One region of the Pontibacter sp. GD7 genome, then DNA from elsewhere that is predicted to be linked to it. Evidence: riboswitches for the same ligand, from Rfam matches in the RefSeq annotation. Region 1 holds a riboswitch; the other holds the start of a gene.
The links. Region 1 has a riboswitch for thiamine pyrophosphate ahead of AC4BAP_RS04900 (TonB-dependent receptor). Riboswitches for the same ligand answer to the same signal wherever they lie in the genome.
Positions count from the first base shown of each region.

Region 2: linked by a shared signal. The riboswitch ahead of thiS (sulfur carrier protein ThiS) and the one ahead of AC4BAP_RS04900 (TonB-dependent receptor) in region 1 are both predicted to bind thiamine pyrophosphate.

Region 1 is NZ_JBYZMP010000002.1:422,774-432,671, reverse strand. It holds gene AC4BAP_RS04920 (T9SS type A sorting domain-containing protein) at 1-278, shown strand, start outside; gene AC4BAP_RS04915 (AAA family ATPase) at 373-894, shown strand; gene AC4BAP_RS04910 (aldose 1-epimerase family protein) at 905-1,780, shown strand; gene AC4BAP_RS04905 (hypothetical protein) at 1,837-2,061, opposite strand; TPP riboswitch at 2,303-2,399, shown strand; gene AC4BAP_RS04900 (TonB-dependent receptor) at 2,462-4,936, shown strand; gene AC4BAP_RS04895 (acyl-CoA dehydrogenase family protein) at 5,438-6,616, shown strand; gene ruvB (Holliday junction branch migration DNA helicase RuvB) at 7,593-8,636, shown strand; gene AC4BAP_RS04885 (RidA family protein) at 8,916-9,359, opposite strand; gene queG (tRNA epoxyqueuosine(34) reductase QueG) at 9,667-9,898, shown strand, end outside.
Region 2 is NZ_JBYZMP010000007.1:100-9,997, forward strand. It holds gene AC4BAP_RS12110 (DJ-1/PfpI family protein) at 44-751, opposite strand; TPP riboswitch at 943-1,038, shown strand; gene thiS (sulfur carrier protein ThiS) at 1,100-1,303, shown strand; gene thiC (phosphomethylpyrimidine synthase ThiC) at 1,336-3,219, shown strand; gene AC4BAP_RS12125 (thiamine phosphate synthase) at 3,220-3,837, shown strand; gene AC4BAP_RS12130 (hydroxymethylpyrimidine/phosphomethylpyrimidine kinase) at 3,810-4,568, shown strand; gene AC4BAP_RS12135 (thiamine phosphate synthase) at 4,558-5,199, shown strand; gene AC4BAP_RS12140 (thiazole synthase) at 5,201-5,965, shown strand; gene thiH (2-iminoacetate synthase ThiH) at 5,958-7,067, shown strand; gene moeB (molybdopterin-synthase adenylyltransferase MoeB) at 7,488-8,564, shown strand; gene AC4BAP_RS12155 (PorP/SprF family type IX secretion system membrane protein) at 9,161-9,898, opposite strand, start outside.

The DNA.
Region 1 (9,898 bases):
CTCTGGCAAGCGCAGACGAGAGCAAGGCAGTTGCCTATCCGTCACCGTTCAGCGACAGAACAACCGTTGAGTTTAAACTGCCCAAAGGTGGTGAGTATAAAGCTAACCTGTACGACCTGAGAGGCAACCTGCTTAAGGAACTGAAGTCTGGTACTGCACAGCCAGGTGAAGTAACCAGCGTGGAAGTTGACGGACGTAATTTGTTGAGCGGCATTTACATTGCCCGCATCGTGAGCGGCACCGATGTGAAAACCGTGAAGCTGATACTGAGAAAATAGTACAAAGTAAAACTACTTGTACAAGCTGCCCCGGTGCCACGTGTGCCGGGGCAGCTTTATTTTATACTTGCGTATATTTTACGACCTTTGGTACATGCTAAAAGTCGCAATAACAGGACCGGAATCGACGGGGAAATCTACGTTGGCCGAGCAGCTGGCACAGCATTACGAAACCGTATGGGTGCCCGAGTATGCCCGCAACTACATCGGCAACCTGGGCAGGCCCTATACTTTGCAGGACATAGAGGCAATTGCACGCGGGCAGCACGAACTAGAGCAGCAGGCAATGAAGCATGGCAAGTCCATTATTTTTGCCGACACTGATATGCTGGTGCTCAAAATCTGGAGCGAGCATGCATTTGGGCAGTGCCCCACCTGGATCTCTGAAAAACTATTGCAGCAAGACTATAACCTTTGCCTGCTAATGGGCGTTGATTTGCCCTGGGAGCCGGATCCGCAGCGTGAGCATCCACATAAGCGCCGTTTCTTTTACGACTGGTACAAACGTGAGCTGGAAGCCCTGCAGGTGCCTTTTGCAGAAATTACCGGGCAGCAGCAGGAACGTTTTAACCAGGCGCGTAAACACGTAGACGACCTGCTCCTGAAACACACTTAACTACAGCTTTATGCTATACTTTCTTGAAAACGATTATTTTAAAGTGGGCATCGAAAGCATGGGTGCCGAGCTTCAGCATTTTATAAAAAAAGACGAAGACCTGGAACTGATCTGGGTAGGGGACCCGACTTTATGGGGCAGCCATGCGCCCAACCTGTTCCCGATTGTAGGAGAGTTGCCAATACAGCAGTATACTTTTGATGGCCATACTTACCACATGAACAGGCATGGCTTTGCCCGAAAAAAGGAGTTTGAGCTTATCGAAGAAAAAGACAGTAAACTTGTTTTTCAGTTAAGCCATGATGAGGAAACGCTAGAGCAGTACCCTTTTAAATTCAGACTGTTGGTGGCGTACAAGCTCAACGATAACAAGCTGGAGGTAACGTACCAGGTACTGAACGAAAACAAGAAAGCCATGTGGTTCTCGGTTGGGGCACATCCCGGGTTTAACGTTCCGCTATACAACAATGAGCAGTATACCGACTACTACCTGGAGTTTGAGCAGGAAGAAACACTGCGCCGCTACCTGATAGATGAGAATGGGCTGCAAACCGGAGAAACAGAACTCATAGACGAGCAAACTAAGGTGTTGCCTCTCAACCACCGCTATTTCGATAAAGACGCCATCATTTTAAAAGAGCTTAAGTCTGAAAGGGTTATACTTGCTAGCCATAACGGGCCGCGCAAGATCAAGATCAGCTTTCCTGGCTTCCCGTATCTGGGCATCTGGGCAAAGCCTGGCCCTTCGCCATACATTTGCATAGAGCCCTGGTGCGGCATAGCCAGCAGCAACAGCGGCAGCACAGAGCTACAGGAGAAAGAGGGGATAAACGAACTGGCCCCCAAACAGGTGTTTGAGCGCACCTATAGTATACAGGTCTGGTAACGGAAGTATAAAAATAAACCCCGGTTGTTAGATAACCGGGGTTTTTAATTTTTCAGTTAATGCAGAGAGGGTTCCGGGAACTTTGGCACTTTTATATTCCGGATATCATATCTTGGTTCAAAATCGTTTATCGGCAATGAGATGCCGGGCGGAAGGTCCAGATCTGGCAGGTCGTCTCCTAGTGGCTCACCTCCGTCATCGTCGCTGTCAGTGGATGGTGGGTGGTTAAATCTTTTACGAGGCGCAAAAGCATAATATGCAAGTATAGTTAGGAGTGCCATTGTATACAAAATGCTGATCATCATCACAGTTCTACTTTATCAATTATAGTTTCAGCTGGCTACTGCTACACACATTTATGGGTATAAGGGATATGTAGAGAATGTATGCCATTTACTGTTTTCAACGTACATTGTGCTCCTGTGGTTTTTGCATTTCAGGAAAAATAACACCTTGCTAACCAGCTTGTAGTGTATGTTTACCCATTAGATTTTGACTATAACAGAAAAGCCCCCTACCTTTGTGAATTGTTAGGGGTGCCTTAATATTACGGGCTGAGATCATACCCATTGAACCTGATGCGGGTAATGCCGTCGCAGGGATAGAACACTGATAGAAAAAGTATTCTTATTCTCTCTCCCCCTGGCATAAATTTTTTGTGTCATTCTAGTTCAATTTCAAATGAAGTTCTTATTAATTGTGATGGCCACTGTTTTTATGCCATTGCAGCTGCTTGCCCAGTATAACCTGAGCGGCCGTGTTACCGATGCAGCCACTGGTAATGCGCTGGCCGGGGCAAACGTTGTTATCCAGAGCACGGGCACCGGGGTAGCAACAAACCAGCAGGGCACTTTCGAATTCACAAATCTGCCGGCCGGTAGTTATACTTTGGCTGTTAGTTATCTGGGTTTCGAGGATAAGAAGGTTGCTGTAAACCTGTCGCAGAACCAAACTATACAGGTAGCGCTGCGCCAGCAGGCCATGCAGGCCAGCGAAGTAATTGTGCAGGCCACACGTGCCGACCAGACTACCGGCACCACCTTTACCAACGTAACCCGCGAGCAGATCGCAGAGCGTAACTTTGGCCAGGACCTGCCATACTTGCTGGAGCAGGTGCCATCGGTGGTGGTAAACTCAGATGCCGGCGCCGGTGTGGGCTATACGGGTATCCGCATCAGGGGCTCAGATATTACCCGTATCAACGTTACGGTAAACGGCATTCCCATTAATGATTCTGAAAGCCACGGGGTTTTCTTCGTGAATATGCCTGATTTTGCCTCTTCGGTGCAGGACATACAGGTACAGCGCGGTGTAGGTACCTCTACAAACGGTGCCGGTGCCTTCGGTGCAAGTATAAATATCCAGACACAGCAAGTGCGCCGCGAGGCCTACGCCGAAACCGACCACAGCTACGGCTCTTTCGATACTTGGAAGAACAACGTGCGTTTTGGTACCGGCCTTATCAATGGCAAATTCGCATTCGATGGCCGTTTGTCGCGCATTAAGTCTGATGGTTACATCGACAGGGCTTTTTCTGATCTGAAATCACTTTATTTTTCGGGAGGATACTACGGAGACAAGACCTCGGTTAAGTTCGTGACCTTCTCGGGCAAAGAGCAGACTTACCAGGCTTGGTATGGAACGCCAGAGGCATTGGTTTACGGCAACGCCGAGGACCTGCAGGCATACATTGACCGCAACTGGATCGAAGGCAGCGATAAGGAAAACCTGCTTTCAGCGGGCCGCAGGTATAACTTTTATACTTACGACAACGAAACCGACAACTACCAGCAAGACCACTACCAACTGCACCTGTCCCATGACATTGCAACCGGCCTGACCTTTTCTGGTGCCCTGCATTATACTTACGGACGCGGATATTATGAGCAGTTTAAAGCTGACGACAAGTTTTCTCGATATGGTTTGCCAAACGTGGTAATTGGAGGCGTTGAGATCAAGCGTTCAGATATTATCCGCCGCCGCTGGCTGGACAACGATTTCTATGGCGTAACCTATGCTTTGAATTATCGTCCGGAGGAAAAACTGAACCTGACACTGGGCGGTGCCTGGAACAAGTATGACGGAGACCATTTCGGGGAAGTTATCTGGGCGCGCTTTGCCTCAACATCCAACATCAGGCACCGATACTACGACAACAACGCCACCAAAACAGACTTTAATATGTTTGCGAAAGCCAACTATGGCCTAAACGATAAGCTAAACCTGTTCGTCGATTTGCAGCTGCGTAAGATCAACTATGCCTTCATGGGCTTTGACAACGACCTGGAAAGTATAGAGCAGGATGTAGATTACACGTTTATCAATCCGAAGGCAGGTATAACTTATACTGTAGAACAAGGCCACCAGCTGTATGCCTCGTATGCAGTGGGCAACCGTGAGCCGGTGCGCGACGACTTTACAGAATCTACACCGAACAGCCGCCCTAAGCACGAAACACTGCACAACATAGAGGCCGGCTACCGTGGTCAGCTTACCCTGCCGGACTTTGCCGGCGTTCCACTTCTGGCCGATATTGAGGCTAATGTGTACTACATGAACTATAAAAACCAGCTGGTGCTTACAGGGCAGATAAATGATGTAGGTGCCTATACCCGCACTAACATCGAGGACAGCTATCGCCAGGGTATAGAGCTGGCTGCTGCTTTTCACTTCGGTAGTAAGGTAAAGCTAAACTCAAACCTTGCCTACAGCCAGAACAAGATCAAAGGCTTTAACGAGTTCATCGACGACTACGATAACGGAGACCAGGTAGTGAACAGCTATAACGAAACCACCATCGCCTTCTCGCCAGGTTTTGTGTCTACTAATCAGTTGGAGGTAGAGGTGCTAAAAGGCCTGCGTGCTGCCTTCATCTATAAAACCGTTAGCAAGCAGTACCTGGACAACACAGAGAATGAGGCCCGCATTATTCGTCCGTACCAGGTAGGCGACCTGCGCCTGCGTTACAACGTCGGCTTCAAGAATATGCTGAAAGAGCTGGAGTTAGGGCTGCTGGTGAATAACCTGTTCAACGAGATGTATGCGGCTAATGGCTATACTTTCAGCTACATTGCAGGTAATGCACAGACCACAGAGAACTTCTACTACCCACAGGCTACACGTAATTTCCTGTTGTCGGTGGGGTTAAAGTTCTAAAGTATAAAACTCATACTATACACCCGGAAGCCCCGCCATTTTGGTGGGGCTTTTTTTGACCGGTGATTAAGGGGATTTTATAAGTTTTGAGGATTATTGACCGCAGATTAATTTGATTTATAGGATTTATCTCAAGCACCGGCTCCAACCACCCCTAGCACCTCTTTGTATGGCGGGGAGCTTTTACTTACTGCTTCAAATGTCATCGCTAAAGTAACTAGAATGTATTTTGCAGGGACAGGTCGCGACCTGTCCGAGGGTTGGCCGCAGCAATGAAACTTATACTTTAACCAAAGTTATAGCAGATTCCCCTCCTTAGACAATCGAGAACGAGAGTTCAAAGATTGCGAGCGTAGCTTTGAGGGGTTAGGGGTGGTTGGATAACATTAATATAGATCATTCTGTTTATCCACTAAATCCTGTTCATCCTTTCATCCTGAAAATCCTGATTTAGTTTTATATTTGCGTATTACCCTTCTTACTTAACCTTAAAACAAAACTATGGCCTACGAATCAACAGGAGCCCCTGATTACTATAACATTGATGATTTACTGACGGAAGAGCATTTGCTGATCCGCCAGACCATGCGTGAGTTTGTAAAGCGTGAAATATCGCCCTACATAGAGCAATGGGCGCAGGATGCACACTTCCCGTCCGAGATCGTGAAGAAGTTCGGTGACGTGGGTGCCTTTGGCCCGACGATCCCAACAGAGTATGGTGGCGGTGGCCTGGATTATATCAGCTACGGCATCATCATGCAGGAAATAGAGCGTGGCGATTCTGGCATGCGTTCCACGGCATCTGTGCAGGGGTCGTTGGTGATGTATCCAATTTACAAGTATGGCTCTGAGGAGCAGCGTAAGAAATATCTGCCTAAACTTGCAAGCGGTGAGTGGTTGGGCTGCTTCGGCCTGACAGAGCCAGACTTCGGCTCGAACCCGGGCGGCATGATGACCAACATCAAAGACATGGGCGACCATTACCTGCTGAACGGCTCTAAAATGTGGATCTCCAACTCTCCGGAGTGCCAGGTTGCGGTAGTTTGGGCTAAGAACGAGGAAGGCCGCATCAAAGGACTGATCGTGGAGCGTGGCATGGAAGGCTTTACCACCCCTGAGATACACAATAAATGGAGTTTACGCGCCAGTTGCACCGGCGAACTGGTGTTTGACAACGTGAAAGTGCCGAAAGAGAACCTGCTGCCAAACGTGGATGGCCTCCGTGGTCCGCTTGGGTGCCTGGACTCTGCCCGATACGGTATTTCCTGGGGAGCCATCGGTGCTGCCATCGATTGCTATGAGTCGGCGCTAAAGTATAGCAAAGAGCGCATACAGTTCGATAGGCCAATCGGCGGGTTTCAGCTTACCCAGAAAAAACTGGCCGAAATGTTGACGGAGATAACCAAAGCCCAGCTGATGGTGTGGCGCTTAGGTACGCTGATGAATGAAGGCAAAGCCACTACGCAGCAAATATCGATGGCCAAGCGCAACAGCGTGGATATGGCCCTGCACATCTGCCGCGAGGCACGTCAGATTCATGGTGGTATGGGCATTACCGGCGAGTACCCGATCATGCGCCACATGATGAACCTGGAATCTGTGATCACCTACGAAGGAACGCACGATATACATTTACTAATCACTGGTGCTGATATTACCGGCATTCAAGCTTTTAAATAGGTCGTTGATCGTTATTCGTTGCTCGTTTATCGAGTGGCGATAAAGTATAAATTTTGAGAGGCAGCTGCGTGAGTGGCTGCCTTTTTTTGAATCAGGATTTACAGGATTTTTAAAGATTAGCAGGATTAAAAGACCTCGCAGCGTGCGAAGCTCCTGCGAGTGTCTGGTATTACCGGGTCAAACCACCCCAACCTCTCAGAGCTACGCTCGCAATCTTCGAACTCTCGTTCTCGATTGTCCAAGGCGGGGAATTTTGCTATTACTTTTTTACACTTGCTTGCCAGTTGCAGAAGGCTTTAACCAAGAAGTGTCCATCCCAGTTTCTCTGTGGGGGTAGGGGCCCACTACTGTTCGAAACCTAGACATTGTGTGTCCTAATGCCTTAAAAGTATGTTTGTTTGAGAACAGACTGTCCCCTTGAGGGGACCATAGGGGTGTTTTCGTTAGCAGGCTTTATAAGTATAAATGAACTTTTGAGCAATCCGGAACCTGATTGACACCCCTGTTACCTACGGTCGCAAGTTTCAAACTCCCGTTTTCACTTGTCCTCAAGGGGACACTTTCGTCCTTAAAAAGGAGGATTACAGGAGAAAAAGAGCATATTAAGTAGGTTTCGAACAGTAGTGGTAGGGGCCCTCTTTAAAGAGCCACCTTGTGAGATCCGGTGCCGCGGATGCGGCAGCGCGCAAGCGCAGGAGGGAACACAGCGGCGATGCAGAGAAACGAGGCCACGCGGCCTTGAGCGCACCAAAGTATAATATGAAACGATAGGGAAATAAGACTTAGGAAAAGCAGCAGCTAAAAAAAAGCGCCAAATATCTTTTTATAAATGCTAATTAAATTAGATTTATGCTTATGTGTTATAAAATAATTAGCAAAATTACGTAAATTCGTAAGCTGAAATGGAGCGAATTGCTGCGGCAAATTGTTACCATTTAGTACTGCAAAAGCAGAAAATAAGCATTAAATTTAGAGCATGAGGGAAGATTATCTTACTGGCGGCAGCGAATACATGACGCCAACCGAACGCGACATAGACAAGGCGCTCCGTCCGCTTAGCTTTTCAGATTTTACAGGTCAGGCGAAGGTGGTGGAGAACCTGAAAATATTTGTGCAGGCGGCTAAACACCGCGGCGAGGCGCTGGACCACGTGCTCCTGCACGGACCTCCGGGTTTGGGTAAAACTACGTTGTCGCATATCATCGCCTCTGAACTGGGGGCTGGTATAAAAATGACCTCTGGCCCGGTGCTGGACAAGCCAAGCGACCTGGCGGGTTTGCTCACTAACCTGGACCCGAATGATGTACTTTTCATTGACGAGATACACCGCCTCAACCCAATTGTGGAAGAGTACCTGTACTCGGCGATGGAAGATTATAAGATCGATATCATGCTGGATTCAGGCCCGAATGCACGTTCTGTACAGATCAGCCTGAACCCGTTTACCTTAATTGGTGCAACCACACGTTCCGGTTTGCTTACTGCACCACTGCGTGCCCGCTTCAGCATCAATAGCCGCCTGGAGTATTATGATGCGGAACTTCTAACGTCAATTGTAAAGCGTTCTTCGGCACTTTTAGGCGCCCCGATTTACGAAGATGCGGCATTTGAGATTGCACGCCGTAGCCGTGGTACACCGCGTATTGCCAACAACCTGCTGCGCCGTACCCGCGATTTTGCGCAGGTAAAAAGCAACGGTACCATTGATGTGGAAATTGCACGTTTTGCCCTGGGCGCACTTGATGTTGACCATAATGGACTCGATGATATGGACAAACGCATACTTTCCTGTATCATTGATAAGTATAAAGGAGGTCCTGTAGGTATTTCGACTATTGCAACGGCCTGCGGCGAAGAAGCCGAAACTATTGAGGAGGTTTACGAACCATTCCTGATACAGGAGGGTTATATTAAGCGTACAGCCAGAGGCCGTGAGGCAACAGAAGCCGCGTACAGGCACCTGGGCAAGGTACCGCCGCAACAAGTTTCTTCAGGAGGCTTATTTGATCAATCTGAATAAATAACTGTTTTGATATAATGAAAAAAGCAGGCTTGGTGGCCTGCTTTTTTATTGTCTAAACCACAGATTAATGGGGATTAGATTGATTAGCTGGGTTAAAAGTACACCTGCTATTATTTGTGGGATGGTCACAACGGAGTTTGATCAAAAAAGTAGTATAGGAATAGAAGCAGCCTGAAGTACAGGTAGATAGTATGCTATAGATACCTGTTAGATTTATAAATGGCTATACTGTGACAGTCTTTTGTCCTTTGTCAAAAGTTCTTTTGTCACAACTTGCTATTCTGTCTTTTTGATCTCTGCGATCAGTTCCACCTCCAGCACAGACTCCTCGTCAAACAAACGGTTGATTTGTACCCAGGTGGCGGCAGGGGAGTGGGTGCCGTAGTACTTTTTCCGGATAGTCATACTTTTCTTGCTGGCTTCCATGTCGCGGGTGTAGAGGTTCTCCTTTACCACGTGTGTAAAATCGAGGTTATACTTCTTAAGCGTGAACTCCAGTGTTTTATACACCCGTTCCATGGCCTCCTCCATGGTGCCGTTACCAACCGTGCCCGAAATGTAAAGCAGGTTGCCGCTGCGATATGCCTGCGCATAATTATACTCTTTCTCGCCAGGGCTCAGGTGAAATACCTTGCCATTCTTTTCCAGAACGCCCTGAGCTTTAACCTCTACTGCCAGCACCAGGCACAACAGCAGAAAAATTGCCAATAATTTTTTCATAGTTTTATAGGTTATAGTTTGATAAGGGAAAGGTAGTAAAAGCAGCAAAAGGAAGTATAAGTTTTAACACACTTTAACTAAATCTTATACTTTATAAATAAAGTGGTAACCGCTCTTTACTTCAGGCTGGTTGGCGTAAAGCGAAGAAAATAATCATGCCTAATCATTAAAATCAGTTTTAATCTGTGGTCAAAATCTGGTTTAATCTGCGGTCAAAATCCGGTTTAATCTGTAATTGGATTTATTTTGCCTTACTTTTGTTGTTTAAGGCGGCAGCGAAAGTATAAACAGCGGCACAAAGTATAAATTGAGCAGAGAGAAGTATACATATCAGGTAAAGCAGAAGGCCAGGGAACTGGGGTTTATGTACTGTGGTATATCCAAAGCAGATTTCCTGGAAGAGGAGGCACCGAGGCTGGAGCGCTGGCTCAACCAGAACATGCATGGCCAGATGCACTACATGGAGAACCACTTTGATAAACGCCTGGACCCGCGTTTGCTTGTTGATGGGGCTAAAACCGTGGTATCGCTGCTGCTAA
Region 2 (9,898 bases), on a different contig from region 1:
AAAGTTCGGGATGACTCATGCTTTTTGATCCTAGAAGTGAGCATCATAAGTGGCGGATGACCCTAAGCTTCAATACGGTTTTAATAAGTGAAAAGAGTGTTCCTCCAGTCATTCTTTTAACATCTCTTACCAATACACGCTTAGCTCTGTCCACAATATGAGCTGGTGCATTTTGCAGGGAGCCGGTATTGAATGGGGGCTGTGGGTCGTATTCCTGTATTAACTGCAATGCCTTGGCAGTTTCCTCTCCAAATTCCAGTGAAGCCAGGTACAATGCTGCATCAATACCAGCAGAGACCCCTGCAGCAGTAATGACTTTACCATTTCTCACAAACCGCTCTGCTACCGGATGAGCTCCGAGTTTTCCCAACTGATCGTATAAAGCCCAATGAGTAGTTGCTTGCTGATCTTTAAGTATACCCGTAGCAGCTAAAATAACAGCCCCTGAACACACAGCCAATGTCCACTTTGTCTTTTGATGTACTTCACTAATCCATTCCAAAAGCTGTTTGTCTTGTATAGCCTGTAGAAAAGTGATGGTTGAGCCCGGCAACACTAGAATATCTGCACTGCTGATCTCAGAAATGGAATAATCTGCAATGAGCCTGGCATGTTTATAGTCACTTTCGATAATGCCCTTTTCTTTGGCAACAAATACCACCTGGGCACCAGGCAGACGGCAGAGTGTTTCGTATGGCCCTATTACATCTAAAGCCGTAAACCCATCATAAAGCAATATTACAATTTTCATTTTCCCCTTATTTCTTATTGCACAAAGGTATATGCTAATGGAAGCTGTCCTTTTACATCATTTGGTCAATCTGTTACATAAATTCCAAAAGTAGGCTTCAATTAATAAGGCTTCTGTGCAGGTGTATCATGCTATATATTTAAACTAATCTCCCTTCTCTTTTGGAATCTATACTTTCTCACCTATATTTGAATCGACTTTAGGGGTGTCCTTTAAACAGGGCTGAGATTTTACCCTTTGAACCTGATGCAGTTCATACTGCCGTAGGGAAAAGCGAATACATACCGGGATTTTTTTCTTTCTCTCCCCAGGTCCATTCCTAAGGTCTATTGCACCAAATCTACAGGAATGGAAATTTCAGTAAACCAAAAAGCACAAACCGTAGCCGACAATTGCTCTTTACAGCAGTTGCTTCAAACGCTATTGCCTCAGCACCAAAACGGATTTGCTGTTGCGGTCAATAACGCCATTGTTCCAAAATCCAACTGGGACGATCACTCCTTACAACCAAACGATTCAGTCACCATCATCAGAGCAACGCAGGGCGGTTAAGCCTTAGCCTTTTCATCTGTAATTATACTTTTATGAAGAAAGAAAAAATACCCCAACAACAAACCATAACGCGCGCACCGTTTCCGGCATCGAAAAAGGTGTATGTAAAAGGCCAGCTACACGACATCTCTGTGGCCATGCGCGAGATCAGCTTAACCGACACCAAAATCTTTGGCTCAGAAGGCCAGGTGGAGAAAAACGCTTCTGTAACGGTATACGATACCAGCGGACCTTATACTGATCCGAACATCGAGATCGATTTAAAGCAAGGCTTGCCCGCCCTGCGCAAAGACTGGATTCTGAACCGCGGTGATGTAGAGCAGTTGGATGGCGTTACATCGCAGTATGGCAAGCAGCGCCTGGCTAACAACAGCCTGGATTACCTGCGTTTCCAGCACCTGAGCAAGCCGCTTTGTGCCAAAGATGGGCAGAATGTAACGCAGCTGCACTACGCTAAAAAAGGGATCATCACGCCGGAGATGGAGTACATCGCCATCCGTGAGAACCAGCGTATCGATACACTGAACGAGCAGCTGAAAGACCAGAATCCTATACTTTCGCACCAGCATAGCGGCCATAGTTTTGGTGCCAACACGCCAAAAAGCCACATTACCCCGGAGTTTGTAAGACAGGAAGTAGCCGCAGGTCGTGCTGTTATTCCTGCCAATATCAACCACCCCGAAAGTGAGCCGATGATCATTGGCCGAAACTTCTTAGTAAAGATCAACGCCAACATCGGCAACTCTGCTGTTACTTCCAGCATTGAAGAAGAAGTGGAGAAAGCCGTATGGGCCTGCCGTTGGGGAGCCGATACCATCATGGACCTTTCTACGGGCAAGAACATACATGAAACCCGCGAGTGGGTGATCCGCAACTCCCCTGTTCCGATTGGCACCGTGCCGATTTACCAGGCCCTGGAGAAAGTTGGCGGTAAAGCCGAAAACTTGACCTGGGAAATCTTCCGCGACACACTGATCGAGCAGGCTGAGCAAGGGGTTGACTACTTTACCATACATGCCGGTGTGCTGCTGCGTTATGTGCCATTAACGGCTAAGCGTCTGACCGGTATCGTATCCAGGGGTGGTTCTATTATGGCAAAGTGGTGCCTGGCACATCATAAAGAGAACTTCCTGTATACGCACTTCGAAGAGATCTGCGAGATCATGAAAGCCTATGACGTTTCTTTCTCGCTGGGCGATGGGTTACGCCCTGGAAGTATAGCCGATGCCAACGATGCAGCGCAGTTTGCCGAACTGGAAACGCTAGGCGAACTCACCAAGATTGCCTGGAAACACGATGTACAGACGATTATTGAAGGTCCGGGCCACGTGCCAATGCACCTGATCAAGGAGAACATGGACAAGCAACTGAAGGAGTGCCACGAAGCACCGTTCTACACGCTTGGACCATTGACTACTGACATCGCACCTGGTTACGACCACATCACATCTGCCATCGGTGCGGCCATGATCGGCTGGTTTGGAACGGCCATGCTTTGCTATGTAACGCCAAAAGAGCACCTGGGCCTTCCGAATAAAAAAGATGTGAAGGATGGTGTGATTACTTATAAGATTGCCGCACACGCCGCCGACCTTGCCAAGGGACACCCGGGAGCACAGTACCGCGACAATGCCCTGAGCAAGGCACGCTTCGAGTTCCGTTGGGAAGACCAGTTTAACCTGTCTCTGGACCCGGACACAGCCCGTGAATTCCATGATGAGACCTTGCCTGCCGAAGGTGCTAAAATTGCCCACTTCTGTTCTATGTGCGGACCAAACTTCTGCTCTATGAAAATAACGCAGGAAGTACGTGAGTATGCCGACCAGCAGGGTGTGCAAGAAACAGCTGCCCTGCAAAAAGGCATGGAAGAAAAAGCGAAAGAGTTTGCCCAAAAAGGAAGCGAGCTATACCTGTAAATGAAGCTGATAGTTATCTCCAGTCCCGAACCGATAGCCGAAGAGGCACAGCGCATCAACGAGTTGTTTGAGGCGGGGCTGGAGTACTTTCATTTACGCAAGCCATACTTTACAACAGAAGAACTTAGGCAGTTATTGCAGCAGATAAAGCCGGAGCACTGTGCAAAAATAGCATTGCACCAGCACCACGAGTTGGCAGCTTTGTTTGAAATAAACCGCTTACACTTTATCGAAGCCAACAGAAGTATGACTACGGCAGAAGACCTGATTAAACTGCAAACCGCAGGATATCAGCTCAGCACTTCTGTGCACGAAATAGCATCGTTGCAAAGGCTAAGTCCATGTTTCTTCTATACTTTCTTCGGGCCTGTGTTCGACAGCATTTCAAAGCCAGGTTATACTTCTAAGGTGGCAGACGGCTTTTACTTAACTGCAGCAGAGAAACCTATTCAGGTGATCGCCCTGGGTGGGATTGATGCGCAGAATGTTGCCATGATCCGAAGTATGAATTTCGACGGAGCAGCTATACTTGGCAGCGTCTGGAAACAACCTGAGCAGGCAGTTACTTCTTACCTGAAAATTAAAGAGAAATGTCAGACACCAGACCTTACGTACTAAGCATTGCCGGTTTCGACCCGAGTGGCGGGGCCGGTATACTTGCCGACATCAAAACGTTTGAGCAGCATGGTGTTTATGGCTTTGGCGTATGCTCTGCTCTAACGGTTCAAAACGACACAGAATTCCTGAAGCTGCAATGGATAATTGCACAGGAGATCATAGACCAACTGGAGCCACTGGTAAGCAAGTTTCCTATACTTTCATGCAAGATTGGGATTGTGCAAAGTATGGGTGCGCTGCTGGAGATTATTTTATACTTGAAGCGACAGCAGCCTGAGATACAGATTGTTCTTGACCCGGTTTTAAAAGCCAGTGCAGGTTTTGCTTTTCATGATGCTTTACAAGAGCAGCAACTAAACGCTGTATTGCAGGAGCTAACCCTGGCTACTCCAAACTACAACGAGATACAGCAGCTCAATCCGGAGTTAGCACCAACAGACGCTGCCGGAGAAATGGCAAAGCACTGCGCCATACTTTTGAAAGGCGGCCATAATCCCGAAGCCTTAGGTACAGATTACTTTTTCTATCAGGACACCTGCACCGCATTAGAGCCAACATTATCAAATATTTCTCCTAAGCATGGTTCCGGCTGTGTGCTGTCGGCTGCCATTGCGGCCAACCTGGCATTGGGCCATACTTTAGAAGAAGCCTGCCGCCGGGGCAAGCGCTACACCGAATCATTTTTAAGCAGTAACCCTTCCCTACTCGGGTATCACAAACATGATCGCTAAACTACACTACATATCGCAGGAAACTAACACGTTAACCCATCTTACGGCCATACATAAAGCCCTGGATGCCGGCTGTGACTGGGTGCAGCTGCGGGTAAAAAACAAGCCAGAAACTAAGGTTGTCCATTACGCAGAAGCGGCTAAAGAGCTATGCGCAAAGTATGGTGGGAAGCTTATCATCAACGATTACCCGCACATAGCCAAAGCTGTGGAAGCAGATGGTTTGCACCTGGGCCTGCAGGACATGCCTATCCTGGAAGCCAGGTGTATTGTCGGGGAAAGTATGATCATTGGGGGCACCGCCAACACTTTACAGCACATCAGGCAACGCGTATCAGATGGTGCCGACTACGTTGGGTTGGGGCCTTACCGCTTCACAACCACCAAAGAAAAGCTGAGCCCTGTGCTGGGCCTGAATGGCTATACTTCCATACTTCGTCAGCTAACTCTGGAAGACATCAGCATTCCCATCATAGCTATCGGTGGCATTGCGGCAGCCGATGTGCCCGAACTGCTGCTTGCGGGGGTACATGGCGTTGCCATATCAGGGGCCATTACCAATAGCCCTACTCCTGCTGCCTTTGTCCAAACTATTCAAAAAGCAATTTCACACGCAAGTATCGCCTTATAATATGTTACAGATAGCAGATAAAACCTTCAATTCACGCCTGTTTACCGGCACGGGCAAGTTCAGTTCATCCGGTTTGATGGAAGAAGCCTTACTGGCATCAGGTTCCGAGCTGGTAACTGTTGCTTTAAAACGTGTGGATATTCATGCCGAAGAAGATGATATACTTTTTCACCTGAAGCACCCGCACATCAACCTGCTGCCAAACACTTCCGGGGTTCGAAACGCAAAGGAAGCCGTGTTTGCTGCGCAGCTGGCCTGTGAGGCACTGGAAACAAACTGGTTAAAACTGGAGATCCACCCGGACCCGAAGTACCTTTTACCCGACCCGATAGAAACCCTGAAAGCTACAGAAGAACTGGCTAAACTGGGCTTTGTGGTGCTGCCTTACATCCACGCGGACCCGGTACTGTGCAAACGCCTGGAAGAAGCCGGAACAGCCGCCGTTATGCCACTGGGCTCTCCTATTGGGAGCAACAAGGGGCTTAAAACTATTGATTTCCTGGAGATCATCATCGAGCAGAGCAAGGTGCCCGTGGTAGTGGATGCGGGTATTGGCAGTCCGTCGGATGCGGCAAAGGCTATGGAACTGGGTGCCGATGCGGTGCTCGTGAACACGGCCATTGCGGTTTCAGGAAACCCGGTGCAGATGGCAATAGCGTTCAAAATGGCCGTTGAAGCCGGACGAATGGCATTTGAAGCAAAGCTGGCTAAACCTGTACAACATGCCGCAGCAAGCAGCCCTTTAACTTCCTTTTTAGATGAGTAATTTCAGAGAGATTTTTGACAGCTATACCTGGGAGCAGGTAAAGGAAAGCATTTATGCCAAAACTGCCCGCGATGTGGAGCATGCCTTAGGTAGCCAGAAGAAAACACTGGAAGATTTTAAGGCCCTGATCTCGCCGGCTGCCGCACCCTACCTAGAGCAGATGGCGCAGTTGAGTCAGCAGATTACCCGCAAGCGCTTTGGCCATACCATGCAGATGTACGTGCCATTATACTTGTCCAACGAGTGCCAGAACATCTGCACCTATTGCGGCTTTAGCTACGACAACAAAATGCGCCGCAAAACACTTACCGATGAGGAGATCCTGCTGGAAGTACAGGCCATAAAAAAACTAGGCTACGACCACGTGCTGCTGGTTACTGGCGAGGCTAACAACACCGTGCATGTAGATTACTTCAAAAATGCGTTGCAGCTCATCCGGCCATACTTTTCGCACATCTCCATGGAAGTGCAGCCCCTGGACCAGGACGAGTATGAAGCGCTTATACCTTATGGCCTGAACACCGTGCTGGTATACCAGGAAACCTACCATAAAGACGATTACAAGAAACACCATACTAAGGGCAAGAAATCAAACTTCTACTACCGGTTAGATACCCCGGACAGGCTGGGTAAAGCAGGTATTCATAAGATGGGACTTGGCGTGCTGATTGGCCTGGAAGATTGGCGCACAGATTCCTTTTTTACAGCCTTGCACCTGAATTACCTGGAGAAAACATACTGGCAGACCAAGTATAGCCTTTCGTTCCCGAGACTGCGGCCTTTCTGTGGTGGCCTGGCCCCAAAAGTAGAAATGTCGGATCGTGAGTTGGTACAACTGATCTGTGCTTACCGCATCTGTAACGAAGAAGTGGAATTATCGCTCTCTACCCGTGAGTCGGAGAAGTTCCGGAATAACGTGGTAAAGCTTGGCGTTACATCCATGAGTGCAGGCTCGAAGACGAATCCAGGGGGTTATGCCGTGGAGCCGGAATCTTTGGAGCAATTTGAGATTTCGGATGAGCGTAGCCCCGAACAGATTGCCGCCATGCTGAAATCGCAGGGATACGAGGCTGTTTGGAAGGATTGGGACAGGGCTTTTTAAACGACAACTTAGGTGGTTTGTTATTGGAGTTGTTTTAACTGAAGCTGAAACGCTTAAACAAACCGCTGTTCCGGACATGAATGCCCGGAACTCTTTCTGCTGCGGACTCCCAAGTCCGCAAAAAGGAAAGGCTGATCAACGGGGACTAGGAAGTCCCCCCCCTGGCTCTTTCGGACATGGATGTCCGAAAGAGCCAGGGGGGGAGTTAGTATGATATTATTTGTTGGATCGCACATGCCGCAAGTTTAGCGATAGCGCAACTTGTGGCTGCCTTTACCGCAAGTTTGCAACTTGCGCAAGTTACAAACTTGCAAACATTGTCAACCACCAGTTACCGCTGCGCTCAAACTGGCGGTATTTCAGATAATATCGAACAAAGAATGTTACATCTAGAGAGCTATATCACGAATAAAATATAACATGCTACTACCAGAAGAAATAAAGCGATACAGCCGGCACCTGATACTCCCCGAGATCGGATTGGAAGGCCAGGAATTACTAAAACAGGCAAAGGTACTGATAATTGGTGCCGGGGGCCTGGGTTGTCCTGTTCTGCAATACCTTACGGCCGCTGGCGTGGGCACCATCGGTATAATAGATGATGATGTGGTAGACGAGAGTAACCTGCAGCGCCAGATACTTTACTGGCAAGAAGATGTGGGACGAAAAAAAGCCGTAGTAGCAGAAGAGAAACTAGCAAAGCAAAATCCGTTCGTTCAATTTCATACTTACACGGAGCGACTCACAACTGATAATGCAAATGTGCTATTCAAAGAGTATGATGTCATCATAGACGGCTCTGACAACTTCCCTACCCGCTACCTGGTGAACGATGTTTGTGTGGCGCTTGACAAGCCGCTGGTATTTGGCTCCATCCTTCGGTTCGAAGGACAGGTATCGGTCTTTAACTTCCAGAACGGGCCAACTTACCGCTGCATCTACCCTGCCGCTCCGGAACCCGGTGAAATGCCTAATTGCTCTGAGGTAGGTGTGCTGGGTGTATTGCCTGGATTAATTGGCTCATACATGGCAAACGAGGCGATCAAGATCATCTGCCAGGTTGGAGAGGTGTTGGCGGGCAAACTACTTGTACTGAATACACTGGAGAACAGCACCAATATTTTCTCCTTTGAACGCACAGACATTGCGACTCATACTACTCCTGTGTCAGCTGCCGCTTGTGCTAGCGCTGCATCTACAGTACGGGAAATCACACACCAGAAATTAAAAGCTTGGCTGGAAGAGAAAGGGGACATTTACCTGGTGGACGTGCGTGAACCATACGAATTTGAGAGCTTCAATATAGGTGGTGAGAACATTCCGCTTAGCACCTTGCAAGACCAGATGCAAACCTTCCCTGTTGACAAGAAGATCGTGTTCTGCTGCCAGTCGGGGCTTAGAAGTATGTTTGCAGCCAGCTTGTATGTAGCCAACAGCTTTAATCGCTCCATCTTTAACCTGAAGGGCGGCCTGCAGGCTGCAAAGGAAGTTCTTTAGCTAGAAGAGGTTCTTATTCAAAACGGATTTACCCACCCCTACCCCTCCCAAGAGGGGATTATCACAAAATTGTAAAAAATTCTCCTTCTAGGAACAGGGCCGTTTCATTCTATTTTTCTACCGCAAGTTTTCAACTTGTGGTTTGACATGGCGTTGAGTTTTCAACTCAACTGGGCCAGAGGCCCAGCTATAGCCAATTAAGAGTCGCAGATCCCGGACTTGATTCGGGACAAGGACACTCGCGCCATGACCTTGTTTTTGAAAAATGAAGTCCCTATTTCGGTTGTAAATAATCTTGCACTCAAATCGCATTTATGGCTCTCCGAGCCAGTTGAGGAAGCCTGTCCCGGGCGGAGTCCCGGGAAGACTCAACCTTACTTGTTAGTCACGAATCTGGAGATCCGCGCCAGAAAAAAATAGAATGAAACGGCCCTGCCCTCAAGGGGACAATTTCTGTTAAAACTTAACGGCACGGCTATTGGGAGGGGTGGATTAATCGCAACTTGAGCTAATATTATAACAAAAACAGCCGCTGAAGTAAAAAGCCCCATCAAATCTATATACTTGATGAGGCTTTTTTTATTTCTTACGGCCTATTACCAGAAATCAGAAGGACTGAAGATCTTGCCCCGGTTATTTACCAGGATTCCAAGTACCACTTCATGGGCACCGCCGCCTATCCTGTCCATTCCATTGGAGGCCACATCATAGGCATAGCCTACCTGCAGCAGGTTGCTCACGTTTACGCCCCCAAGTATAACCGGAGTACGGTTTTGCCTGTAAGATCCTCCCAGCCATACTTTATCATAATACATCAGCTTCAGGTTAACGTCAACGGAAGTGGGTGCGGGACTGGCATACTTTACCAGCACCGAAGGCAACACCGTAAATTTGGGCGTAACCACCAGTTTGTAGCCTCCCATAAAAGTATGGTGCGCCCTGGAACTGGCAAGGTGGCTTTCCTCGTCGTTAAACCTGGTGCTAAGCTCATCCTGAAAAAGCTGCGTGCTGGATGTTCCTACAAAGAAGCGCTTGGTGTACAGCAACACGCCTGCTGTTATGTTTGGCTTCACGCGGTTGTAATTGCCGCCCATAAAAGTAGGGTCGTTAGGGTCGGTTAGCTGCAAACCTTGCTCATCCACCCTGTACATCGAAATGCCCCCCGATAAGCCAGCCGACATTTTAAGTTCTTTTGTAAGTGGCAAATGGTAAGCATAGGTCACGCCGGCATCAGTTCGCTTAAGAGCCCCTGCCCTATCCGAGATAACCGATAAACCGACACCATGATGCGGCCGGGCTTGTTGCGTTTCTCTTTTTTTATAGTTCTGCAGCAA